2 regions of the Verrucosispora sp. NA02020 genome follow, and region 2 is predicted to be linked to the other one. Evidence: riboswitches for the same ligand, from Rfam matches in the RefSeq annotation. Region 2 holds a riboswitch; the other holds the start of a gene.
The links. Region 2 has a riboswitch for cyclic di-AMP ahead of HUT12_RS25490 (hypothetical protein). Riboswitches for the same ligand answer to the same signal wherever they lie in the genome.
Positions count from the first base shown of each region.

Region 1: another riboswitch for cyclic di-AMP. It lies ahead of HUT12_RS09915 (C39 family peptidase); the one in region 2 lies ahead of HUT12_RS25490 (hypothetical protein).

Region 1 is NZ_CP054923.1:2,256,580-2,261,924, reverse strand. Features, by position in the region: gene HUT12_RS09920 (CDP-glycerol glycerophosphotransferase family protein) at 1-661, shown strand, start outside; gene HUT12_RS09915 (C39 family peptidase) at 805-1,674, opposite strand; cyclic di-AMP (ydaO/yuaA leader) riboswitch at 1,891-2,032, opposite strand; gene HUT12_RS09910 (hypothetical protein) at 2,349-3,104, opposite strand; gene HUT12_RS09905 (hypothetical protein) at 3,282-3,731, opposite strand; gene HUT12_RS09900 (acyltransferase) at 3,856-5,118, opposite strand; gene HUT12_RS09895 (polysaccharide pyruvyl transferase family protein) at 5,312-5,345, shown strand, end outside.
Region 2 is NZ_CP054923.1:5,726,900-5,732,244, reverse strand. Features, by position in the region: gene surE (5'/3'-nucleotidase SurE) at 1-202, opposite strand, end outside; gene HUT12_RS25495 (1-phosphofructokinase family hexose kinase) at 199-1,164, opposite strand; gene HUT12_RS25490 (hypothetical protein) at 1,400-2,485, opposite strand; cyclic di-AMP (ydaO/yuaA leader) riboswitch at 2,490-2,622, opposite strand; gene HUT12_RS25485 (AAA family ATPase) at 2,787-4,901, opposite strand; gene HUT12_RS25480 (alpha/beta fold hydrolase) at 5,162-5,345, opposite strand, start outside.

The sequences.
Region 1 (5,345 bases), 3.5 Mb from region 2:
GCCGACCCGGGGGCTGACGAACCCCACGGTCCTCTACACCCCCACCTGGACCGGCCACCACGCCGACGCCGACTACTGCTCCCTGCCGATGGCCGAGACGCTGCTGCGGCGGCTGCTCGACCGGGGCGCCACGGTGATCCTGCGCGCCCACCCCTACACCAACCAGCACCCGGGCTCGGCCCGACGCCTGGCCCGGCTGCACGAACTGCTCGCCGCCGACCGCTCCCGCACCGGCCGCCAGCACGTCTTCGGCGCCGCCGCCAGCCGGCTCACCCTGGCCGAGTCGGTGAACCGGGCGGACGCGCTGGTCTCCGACGTCTCCGGGGTGGTCTCCGACTGGCTGTACTCGGGCAAGCCCTACGCGGTCACCGACACCGGCGTCGACGGTGACCGGTTCGTCGAACGGTTCCCCCTCGCCGCCACCGGCTACGTGCTGCGGCGGGACATTGCCGACCTGGACGACGTGCTGACGCGGCTGCTCGACACCGATCCGCTCGCCGAGGCACGCTGGGCGACCCGGCGGCGCTACCTGGGCGACTTCCCCGCCGACTCGTACGCCGAGGCGTTCCTCTCCGCCGCCCGGCGGGAACTGGACCCGGCCTGGACCGCCCCGGCGCCACGGACCACGACCGACGACGCGGCGCTGCCGACCGCCCCCTGAGCGCGCAGCAGCGGCCGTGGTGAGCGGTGGGCGTACTCGGTCAGACCTGTAGACCGAGAAGTAAGGAAGGGTCCCCTGCTATCGCCTGGTGTATAGCAGGGGACCCTTCCTTACATCCGGTCCTTACATCTCGTCCTTACATCTCAGGAGGAGTAGCCGCGGGTGGCGGCCCAGTGGGCGAGGTCGGTGGTGCTCATCCAGTACGAGTAGTACGAGGCGTCGGCCGAGTCCGCGATCTTGACCAGTCGACCGTCGTCCGCGTAACCGACCACGGCGACGTAGTGGCCGCCGGGGAAGGAGTGCCAGCCACCGTCGGTGTCGGTGGCGCTGCCGGCCACGTTCACCACCACACCGCGCCCGTCGGTGATCGCCTCCACCACGTCGGCCTGGAGCTGGTCCATCTGCGTCGGGGTGGCCGAGCCGCCCCGCAGCATCGTGGTCGAGTACGGCTCGCCCTTGAGCGTGGCGTTGAGCACCCGGGTGGTGTCCAGAGCCGAGTTGGTGCCGGCGTACGTGGTGCCGAGCTGGGCGGCCAGGGTGTCCTGGTCACGGTCGACCCCGGCGGCGCTGAGCGCGTTGCGTACCGCGGCCGGGCCGCAGTAGTAGCCGGTGGTCTGGGCCTGGAAGTCGTAGTCCAGGACCTTGCGCGTCGGTGGCTTCGGTGCGGTCTTCTCGCTGACGGCCACCGGCGAGGGGGCCGCCGAGGTGGCCTTCGGCGTGGGCGAGGGCGACGGTGACGGTGCGGCGCTGCTCGGGGCCGCGCTGCCCGGCGGGGTCGACGGGGTCGGCTCCGCGCGGGTGTCGGCGCGGGAGGCGACGGTGTCGCCCCGCATCTCGGCGACGGCGGTCGTGGTGTGCGCGGTCGTCGGGGCGTCATCGGTGCCGACGAGTACGGCACCGGTGCCGGTGGCCAGCGCCAGCGCGGCGGCCGAGGCGGCGACGACCTGGTAGGGGCGTTCGGTGGCCAGCCGGCGTAGCTGGCGCGTCAGGGTCTGCTTCACGGAGTCCTCCACGGGGGCTCGGGGAGGCACGGCGATCCGCTCCGGCGGTCAGCTCGACAGGACATGCCGAGGACCGCCCGAGTGGGCGGACGGGCCGTGCGAGGGGCTTCGCCCGGTCGGGGCCGGGCGGGGGCCGCAGTCAGCTCGCGGCCGACGGCCCGGTGAGCGCGGGCACCGCAGTGCCGTGGAGGAACAAGAGGGGTATCACAAGGGGATGCACGAGAGGAAAGCTCCTTCCGACACCGCCGACCGGGTTAGCTGACGGGTTCGGGCGGGAAGTTGGCCCTACCGCGAGCCGAGGCTCGCGGATTCACCCCAGAGGTGCGGTGGGTCCCCGGTTCGTGAGACCACGATTAGGCGGGTCGATGCGGCGTCGCCTCCTGCGATCGGTTACCGCATCGGACGGGCCGACATTACTGGTCGGTCATTGCCCTGCCAACCCGCTCTGACCTGCGCAAACATGATCCAGCTCAGTGATTTTCGGGCGTTCGGTCATCGATGTCCCGCAACAGGACCGACGGTGATCGACGTAACGGGCGGTGACAACCGGACCACCCCCGGACAATGCCTCCGGACATCACGTCACGTCTCGGGCGGTTGCGGCACCACCGTCCGTTCCGGCGATCGGTGTGACCGGGCTCACCCGATCAGGCTGGATTACCGGGGCTCCGCGCGTCTCGCCCGAGTCACCCCACGCGCGCCGGACGCCAGCGCAGGGCCGCAGCGGCCGGACGCGCGGCGGTGGTCACGGCGGGTGCCGGCACCGGGTTCGGTCGCAGGCGCTGCGCGGCGGCGTACGCCTCGGCGGAGAGCACCCGGGCCGCTTCGGTGGCCCGTTCCGTCTCCCGCCAGGCGGCCCGTTCCCGCTCGGCGGCGGCCCGGTAGGTGGCCCGGTGGTTGTCCCGGACGACCCGGGCCAGCACGACCTCCTGTGCGGCCGGGTGCAGGCGGGGGTCCCAGCCGGCCCGCCGGGCCAGCACGTCGGTGAGCTGCCGCGCCGACAGGTCACCGCGCCAGTGCGCCACCATCGCGGCGTGGTGCAGCCAGCGTTCCCGGGCGGCGTACTCGCTGGCGGTGCGGGGGGTGCGGGGGGCGGGCAGCGCGGTGGTCCCGGCGAGCCGTCGGGCCCGGCTCTCCGCCTCGTCGAAGCGGGCCCAGGCACGGTCGAGGGCGGTCTGGGCGGTACGCCACGCGTCCCGCCGCCGGGCGGCGTTCTGTGCGGCCCCGGCGGCGGCCACCGCCACCTCACCGGCGTAGCGGCGCAGGTCGGCCGTCTCGGCCTCGGCGGGGTCGTCGGCGGGGCCGGTCTCGTCGGGGCCGGACGGTTCGGGCCGGGCGACCAGGACGGTGAGCACGCCCAGTGCGAGCACGAGCAGCACCGACCAGATGGCGGCGGCCCGGGGCACCTCGATCAGGAACTGGTAGAGGACGGTCTTCTCCATGGCGGTACCTCGTGGGCCGTGGTGCGCTGACAGCGGGCCGCCGGCACCCGGTCCCCCGACGGCGGCGCGTCGGAACCGGGCGGGGCGGTGACGGGATGTTTCGCGGGGCAGAGGTCCCGGGCGTTGCGGGACGGGCTGCGGCGGAGTCCGGTCGGTGTGCCGCAGCGGGGCGTGAGGTCAGTCGCCGGGTGGGGCGCGGGCACCGTGGGCACCCGGCGGGACCGCCGTCGGGAGGGACGCCGCCGGGCCGCCCACCACCGCCGTCACGGCGGGCCGCTGCGCCAGGCCCGCCTCGGGCGGCAGCCCGGGTACGCCGAGCGCGTCGGCGCGGTCGACGGCCCCCGTGGCGGACACCGTGACCAGCGCACCCGTCGACGAGGGGCGCCAGTCGGCACGGGGCGAGGGCACGAGGAGAGGAGCCGACCCGAACCGGCCGGCGACGGGGTGCCCGACGAGCGCGGCCTGTGCGGGCGCGGCCAGTGCGGGGGTGGCCAGTGCGGGCGCGGCCAGTGCGGGCATCGCCCAGGTGCCGAGGGTGAACGCGGCGGCGACCGCGAACCCGGTCAGCAGTCGCGTCGCCCAGCGCGCCAGCCACCACAGGGGACGGGCGGGCGCGACGGGAAGCACCCGGTCACGCTACCGCCACCACTGTCGCACCGCATCGGCGGCGGGCGTGTCAGGTAGACGACGCGCCGTAATCGGCACACGAAACAGCAGGTCGGGGCGTCGACGACAACGGTCCACGGTGGACTCAGCGGTCCCGGTCGCGGAGACCTGCCGTACTCGGCTCGTCACCCGGCACCCGCTGCCTCGGCGGCCCGGCGGGCGGGCCAGCGGGCGATCCGGCGGGCGGATCTGCGGACGGTCCCGCAGGCTCGGCGGACCCGCCACCAGGCGGGGCGGCGGGGCCGGCGGCAGCGCGGCTCGGGGCGAGTCGGCGCATCATCGGTTGCTCCACGTAGCGGTGCAGCAACGCGGCCAGCGCCAGGGTGAGCAGCAGGAACCCGATCACCGCCGGTACTCCCCACCAGCCGGGCAGGCCGGTGCCCCAGTCTCCGGTGAGCCGCAGGATCGTCATGATCGCGAAGACGTGCACCAGGTAGAAGGCGAACGAGACCTCGCCCAGCCAGACCATCAGCCGGGAACGCAGCGGCGAACGGCGACCGTGCACGTCCGCGTCGGCCGCCGCCGCGATCACCAGGACGTACGCCACCGACAGCAGTGCCGCCCAGAGTTCGGCCCGGATCCACTGCGAGGCCGCCACCCAGGTCGCGACGAAGATAACGGTGGCCAGCGGCAGCCGGGGCCCGCGCCAGCGACCGCGCAGCATCAGCTCGGCGGCGGCCACACCCATCCAGAACTCCAGCGACCGCACCAGCGGGAAGATCTGGGCGAACCACCACCGGCTCTGCTCCGGCACCAACTGCTGTCCGGGCCAGAGCGCCAGGATCAGCAACGGCATGGCGATCACGACGGCCCACAGCATCCACGGCCTGGCCCGTCGGATCAGCGGCAACGCCAACGGCAGGCACAGATAGAAGAACAGTTCGCAGGAGAGCGACCAGCTCACGTTGTTGACGCTGTAGAAGTAGCCCGGTCGCGGGTCCCATGCCTGGAGCAGGAAGAGGTTCTCCAGCGCGGCCACCGGGTTGATCGGGTCGGCGAACCAGAGCGCCGCGAGCATGGCCAGCGCCCACAACACCAGGTGGTTCGGATAGATCTTGGCGAGCCGACGACGCCAGAACCGGCGGCGGGAGTCACCGACCCGGGCCGACCAGACCAGCACGAAGCCGCTGAGGATGAAGAAGAACTGCACCCCGGACAGGCCCAGGGTGAAGATCTCGCTGACCACCGCCTGGTGACCGGGCTCGGCGATGATGCGCATGGTGCCGGCGTGGAAACCGAAGACCAGCAGCGCGGCGATCCAGCGCAGTCCGGTCAACGAGGGCAATCGGCTGGCGTCACCGCGTCGGGTGGTGGAGGGCTGCCTATCGACGACGGTGGCGCTGGTCATTCCGGGCACCATACCGGTGCGGGCACACCCACTCGACGCGAGGCAGGAGGGGCGGATGCGGCGCAGGTGTCAACCGGTCCTCCGGTGGCCTAGTATTCCCGGGACTTGGATGAGCACCCACCCCGCCATCCGGCTCGGTGGTGCGCCGGGCATGCCGAGGCGGGGCCGGCACCGACGAGAGGCAGAGTCAGCGATGCACCAGCGGATCCTGATGCGGGCCCGAAAGG
Region 2 (5,345 bases):
CCAGCTCCGGCAGCGGATGCTCACGGACCACCACCTGCCCGTCCTGCTCCAGCGCGCTCATCGCGGCGCTGGTGCCGCTCGCCTCCTCCAGCGGCGCGGCGACCACCACGTCCAACCCCCGGTCGACGGCGGCCCGGGCCAGCGCCTGGATACCCGGCGCGGCGATCCCGTCGTCGTTGGTGATCAGCACCCGCAGCGTCATGCGCCACCCACCCGGTGGGCCAACTCGTCGGGGGTGGTGCGTTCCTGCCGGCGGACTCCGGCGGGCTCCAGGCGTACCCGGTCCACCAGCCCGGTGATCGAGTCGAGCCGCCCGGTGCCCAGCCCGTGCCGGGTGACGTTGAGCGCGCCGGCCGCCGCGCCGGTCCGGATCGCGGTGCGTACGTCGCCGCCGCGCGCCACCACGGCGGCCACGCTGGCGGTCATCGAGTCACCCGCACCGCGCGGGTCGGCCGCCTCCAGGCGCGGCATCCGCACCTCGAAGACCTCGCCGTCGACGAGGGCCAGCGCGGGCTTGTCGGCGCGGCTGACCACCACGTTCTCGGCACCGTTGGCGTGCAGGTCGTGCATCGCCCGGGTGAGCTGCTCCTCGTCGTCGTCGGTCGCGAGGCCGTCGGCGATCAGCTCCTCGTGGCTGACCTTGACGAAGAAGACCCCGCTCTCCAGCACCGCCGTCAGGTGGTCACCGCAGAGGTCCACCACCACCCGGCTGCCGTTGGCGCCGAGGTCGGCGGCGAAGCGGCGGTACAGGTCGGCGGGGACCAGCGACGGGTCGTTCGGGCCGCTCAGGATGCTCACCGCCGCGCGCAGTCCCTCGCCGAGCGCCAGGTTGTAGAGCTCGTCCAGCTCGTGCCGGCTCAGCGGCTGCCCGGTCACGTCGACGAGTTCCTGCCGGGTGCCGTCCCGGCGGTCGTGCACGTACCCGCCGCTGCCGCCAGAGTCCCGCGCCACCACCTTGAGGTCGACGCCCTCGCTGACGAGCAACGGCTCCAGCACCTGCCCGATCTCGCCGCCGAGCGCGGTGCAGAGCACCACGTCGACACCGTGGGACAGCACCATCCGGGCCTGCCAGACGCCCTGACCGCCGGGGTGCAGGTGCAGCTCCGGCGTCTCGTTGGGCTGGTCGATGGTGACCGTGAGCAGGGGGGTCGGCGCGAAGACCATCACATGGCCGGTCGCCGCGCTCACGACACACCGTCGCACTGGGTCCGCTGCGGTCCGCTCATAACCGTTCCTCCCGGTCGCCACGAAATGTCCGCTTCGATGTCGACGGTAACGAAGGTGGCGCGAGAGCGCGCGGCGACGGGCGGGTGGATTCGAGGCGGGCGCGTCGGGGTGCGGGAACGACGACGCCGGGTGGACCCACCCGTGAGGGCGGCCACCCGGCGTGTCGTGCGGGTCAGTACACCGAGAGGTGCACGTGGTTGGTGTGGTCGCTGGAGGGGTCGCCACGCGCGCCGCTGTACGTCCGCCAGCCGCTGCTGGGCAGCCAGATCTGCTTGTACCAGATCACGTAGAGCACGGCGAGACGGTCGGCGTTGTTGACGTAGAACGCCGCCAGGTTGTTGCCGTACGTCCGGTCGCCGCCGGTGGCGGCCCCGCCGAAGCCGTTCTTCTGCGCCGCGAAGTCGCAGGCCCGCCCCTTCGGGTGCTCACCCGAGCCGCCAGCGCGGTAGCAGGAGACGTACCGGGTGAAGCCGGCCGCCTTGGCCTGGTTGAGCGCGTGCAGGGTGCGCGGGGTGATGCAGCCGTTGGCCGGCGTGGGGTCGTTGACGCTGCACGACTCGGACGGCCAGGAGCCGTTGGAGTTGCGGGGCGCCGGCTTGGCCGTGGGGCTGCTGGAACCGCCGCTGCGTGCCGGGGCCCGACTGGCCCGCTCCTCCGCCGCGGCCCGCTCGGCTGCCCGCTCCTCCCGTTCCTCGGCCACCGTCAGCGAACGCTCGGCCTGCTCCTTGCGCTTGGCCATCACGGCCACCTGCTTGCGCTGCTCCTGCACCTCGACGTCGAGGGCCTGCTTGGTCTTGCCGACCTCGTCCCGGCTGGCCCGCAGGTCGCGCAGGGCGCGCTCCTCGTTGGCCGCCACCGCGTCCAGTGCCGCCGCGCGGTCCATGAAGCCGGCCGGGGATCCGCTGTTGAGCAACGCCGACGCGGCACCGAGTCGGCCGCTGCGGTACGCCTGCGCGGCGATCTCGGCGACCTTGGTGCTGCGTTCGGTGAGCTGGCCCTCGGTCGTGGTGAGCTGCTCGGCCAGCTTCTTCTGCCGGTCGACCGAGCGGTCCAGGGCGGTCTTGGCGTCGAGGTAACCCTTGCTGGCCGCCTCCAACTGGGCGCGCAGCGCCGGGGTGCCGCCCTCGTCGCCGACGTCACCGGGAGCCGCGGAGGCGGCGCTGAACGGCGCCAGCGCGGCGCCCAGGGCAAGGGCGAGCCCCGCGGCTATCAGGGCCGCCATACGGGCGGCCGGTCTCACGGTTGCCACTGCTGGCATGCACATGTCCTTCCGTCAGCCGCCGACCGGGTTAGCTGACGGGTTCGGGACGGAAGATCCCTACCGCTGGACGCGGATGCACCCCTGGAACATGGTTCCCCGGTTCGCCCTGGCGGGCGATTAGGCGGCGGTCACCGCCGGCACCGTCGAGTGCCGCCTGGCGGAGGCCGGGTCCGAGCCTACCGGTGCTGGTGGGACCCGTGCAGCCGGTGTGACTCCTGGTGTTCCCCTGATCACGAGTAAACCAGACATAAGGTATGTTTGTTGCTTTTTCGCCAAGCGAGGTCGGTGGCCTCCGGGCTCAGCCTGTCGGTTCGATAGTGGTCAGCCGCTGGGTGGCCCGGGACAGGGCGACGTAGAGCGTACGGACACCGGAGCCGGGATCGGCACGGATCTCGCCGGGGGCGACCAGCACCACGCCGTCGTACTCCATGCCCTTGGCCTCCAGGCTGGTCACCACCTGGAGACGCTCGCCGCCGAGCCCACCCAGCCAGGCCGCGACCTCGTCCCGACGCGGCACCGGCGTGATCACCCCGACGGTGCCCTCGACCTCGCCGAGCAGCGCGCTCGCGGCGGACGTCACGCCGGCCGCCAACTCGGCCGCCGGCACCACCAGATCCACCGGGTCGACCCCGGTGGTCCGCACGGCGGTGGGCAGGGACAGGTCCGGGTACGCCCGGCGGATCTCGGCCGCTGCCACCGCGAAGATCTCCGCCGAGTTGCGGTAGTTCGTGGTGAGCGTGAACCGGTGCCGCCGACGACGACCCAACGCCTGGTCCCGGGCCCGGGACAGCTCCTGCGGATCACCCGTCCACGCGGTCTGCGCCGGGTCGCCCACCACCGTCCACGAGGCCAGCCGACCGCGCCGGCCGATCATGCGCCACTGCATCGGTGACACGTCCTGCGACTCGTCCACCACCACGTGCGCGTAGTCGCGGTAGTCCTCCGGCCGCTCCCGCGCCGCCTGGCGGGCAGCCCGCTGCCGGTCGGCGTACGTGCTCAGCTCACGAACCCCACCGGCGAGCTGGAACGGGTCGCGCTTCTGGCGGGCCGGACGCACCGGCTTGCCGAGCAACGCGTCCAGCTCGTCGAGCAGCGCCGCGTCGGCCACCGTCGGACCCTCGGCGGCCAGCCCCCGGTACGCCTGCTCCAGCAGCCGGATCTCGGCGCGGGACAGCAGCCCGGCGGCGTACCGGCGCAGCCGTTCCGGATCGGCCAGCCAGCCGAGCACGTGCCGGGGATGCAGCCGGGGCCACCACGCCTTGAGGAAGTCCCGGAAGTCCGTCCGGTCGATCAACTCGTCCTCGAAGGCCCGCTGCTCGGGCAACCGGGCGACACCCAACCGGCGGGCCTGTGCCCAGAGCGCCGCCAGGACGTCGTCGAAGCCGGCCCGGCGTACCTCGTTACGCCGCGCGCCCCGGGCCAACGCCCGTTCCCGGATGGCGTCCAGCTCGGCCCGCTCCAGCCGCAGCAACTGCCCCCGGTAGAGCAGCCGCAGCTCGGGCGGGGAGTCGGGTACGCCGTCCCGGGCCGCCCGTTCCAGCAACCGGCGCATCCGCAGCGACCCCTTGACCGCCGCCACGTCGACCGGGTCGGTGCGGGTGGCGACCAGCCCGGGAAAGAGCGTGCCCAGCGAGTGCAGCGTGGCGGTCTCCTCGCCGAGGGACGGCAGGACCGAGGCGATGTACTCGACGAAGACCGAGGAGGGGCCGACCACCAGGATGCCGCCGCCGGCATACCGGCTGCGGTCGGAGTAGAGCAGGTACGCGGCGCGGTGCAGCGCCACCGCCGTCTTGCCGGTGCCCGGCCCGCCGGAGACCAGCGTGACCCCGGAACCGGGGGAGCGGATCGCCTCGTCCTGCTCGCGCTGGATGGTCGCCACGATGTCGCGCATCCCCCGGCCGGTGGCCCGGGACAGGTTGGCCAGCAGCGCGCCGTCGCCCACCACCGCCATCTCCGCCGGTGCGGCGTCCGGGTCGAGCAGGTCGTCCTCGATCCGGGTGACCCGCTCCCGGCTGGACTGGATCGTCCGGCGGCGTACCACGCCGAGCGGCTCGGCCGGGGTGGCCTGGTAGAAGGGGGCGGCGGCCGGGGCACGCCAGTCGACCACCAGCGTGGCGGCGTCCTCGTCGCGGATACCGAGCCGCCCGACGTGGAACACCTGCCCGTCGCGCAGGTCGAGACGGCCGAAGACGAGCCCCTCGTACTCGGCGTCGAGCACGTGGCGGCGCTGCGCGGCGTGGAACACCATCGCGTCCCGCTCGACCAGGGCGCCGAAGTTGCCGACCCGGGCCAGCCGGTAGCCGTCCCGCTCGGCGCGGACCGCCGCGCGTCGCAGCTCGGCCAGTCGTGCGTACACCCGGTCGAGATGCCGCTGCTCGACGGCGATCTCCCGGTCCAGGGTGCTCTGGTCCACCGCTTCGTTCTCCTCGTCACGCCGGCCCGGCCAACCGCACGAGATTACGCCCCACCTCGCGGGCGCGCGGAGGCACCGTGTCCGGGTGCGATCTCCAGTGCGGTGTCCAGAAACGTTCACCGGGCCGCGCCGGGTCCAGACGACGACCGGCGGCGTTGGAGTCGGGCCTGGATACAACACCGGTATCCAGGCCCGACTCCGCCTTGCCGGACCGCCGCCTGGACCTCGCCGCGACACCGCCAACGTTCCTGGACACCGCACTAGCGGCGGCGGGTACGGCCGGCGGCGGAGCGGCCACCAGTGCGTCCGGCGTCGGCGAGCACCTGACCCAGGACGCCGGAGAGGGCGCCGGTCACCTCCTCGGGACGCTCCATCATCAACATGTGCCCGGCGCCGGGGCAGACGGTCAGCTCGGTGGCCGGCAGCGCGGCGGCGATCGACTCC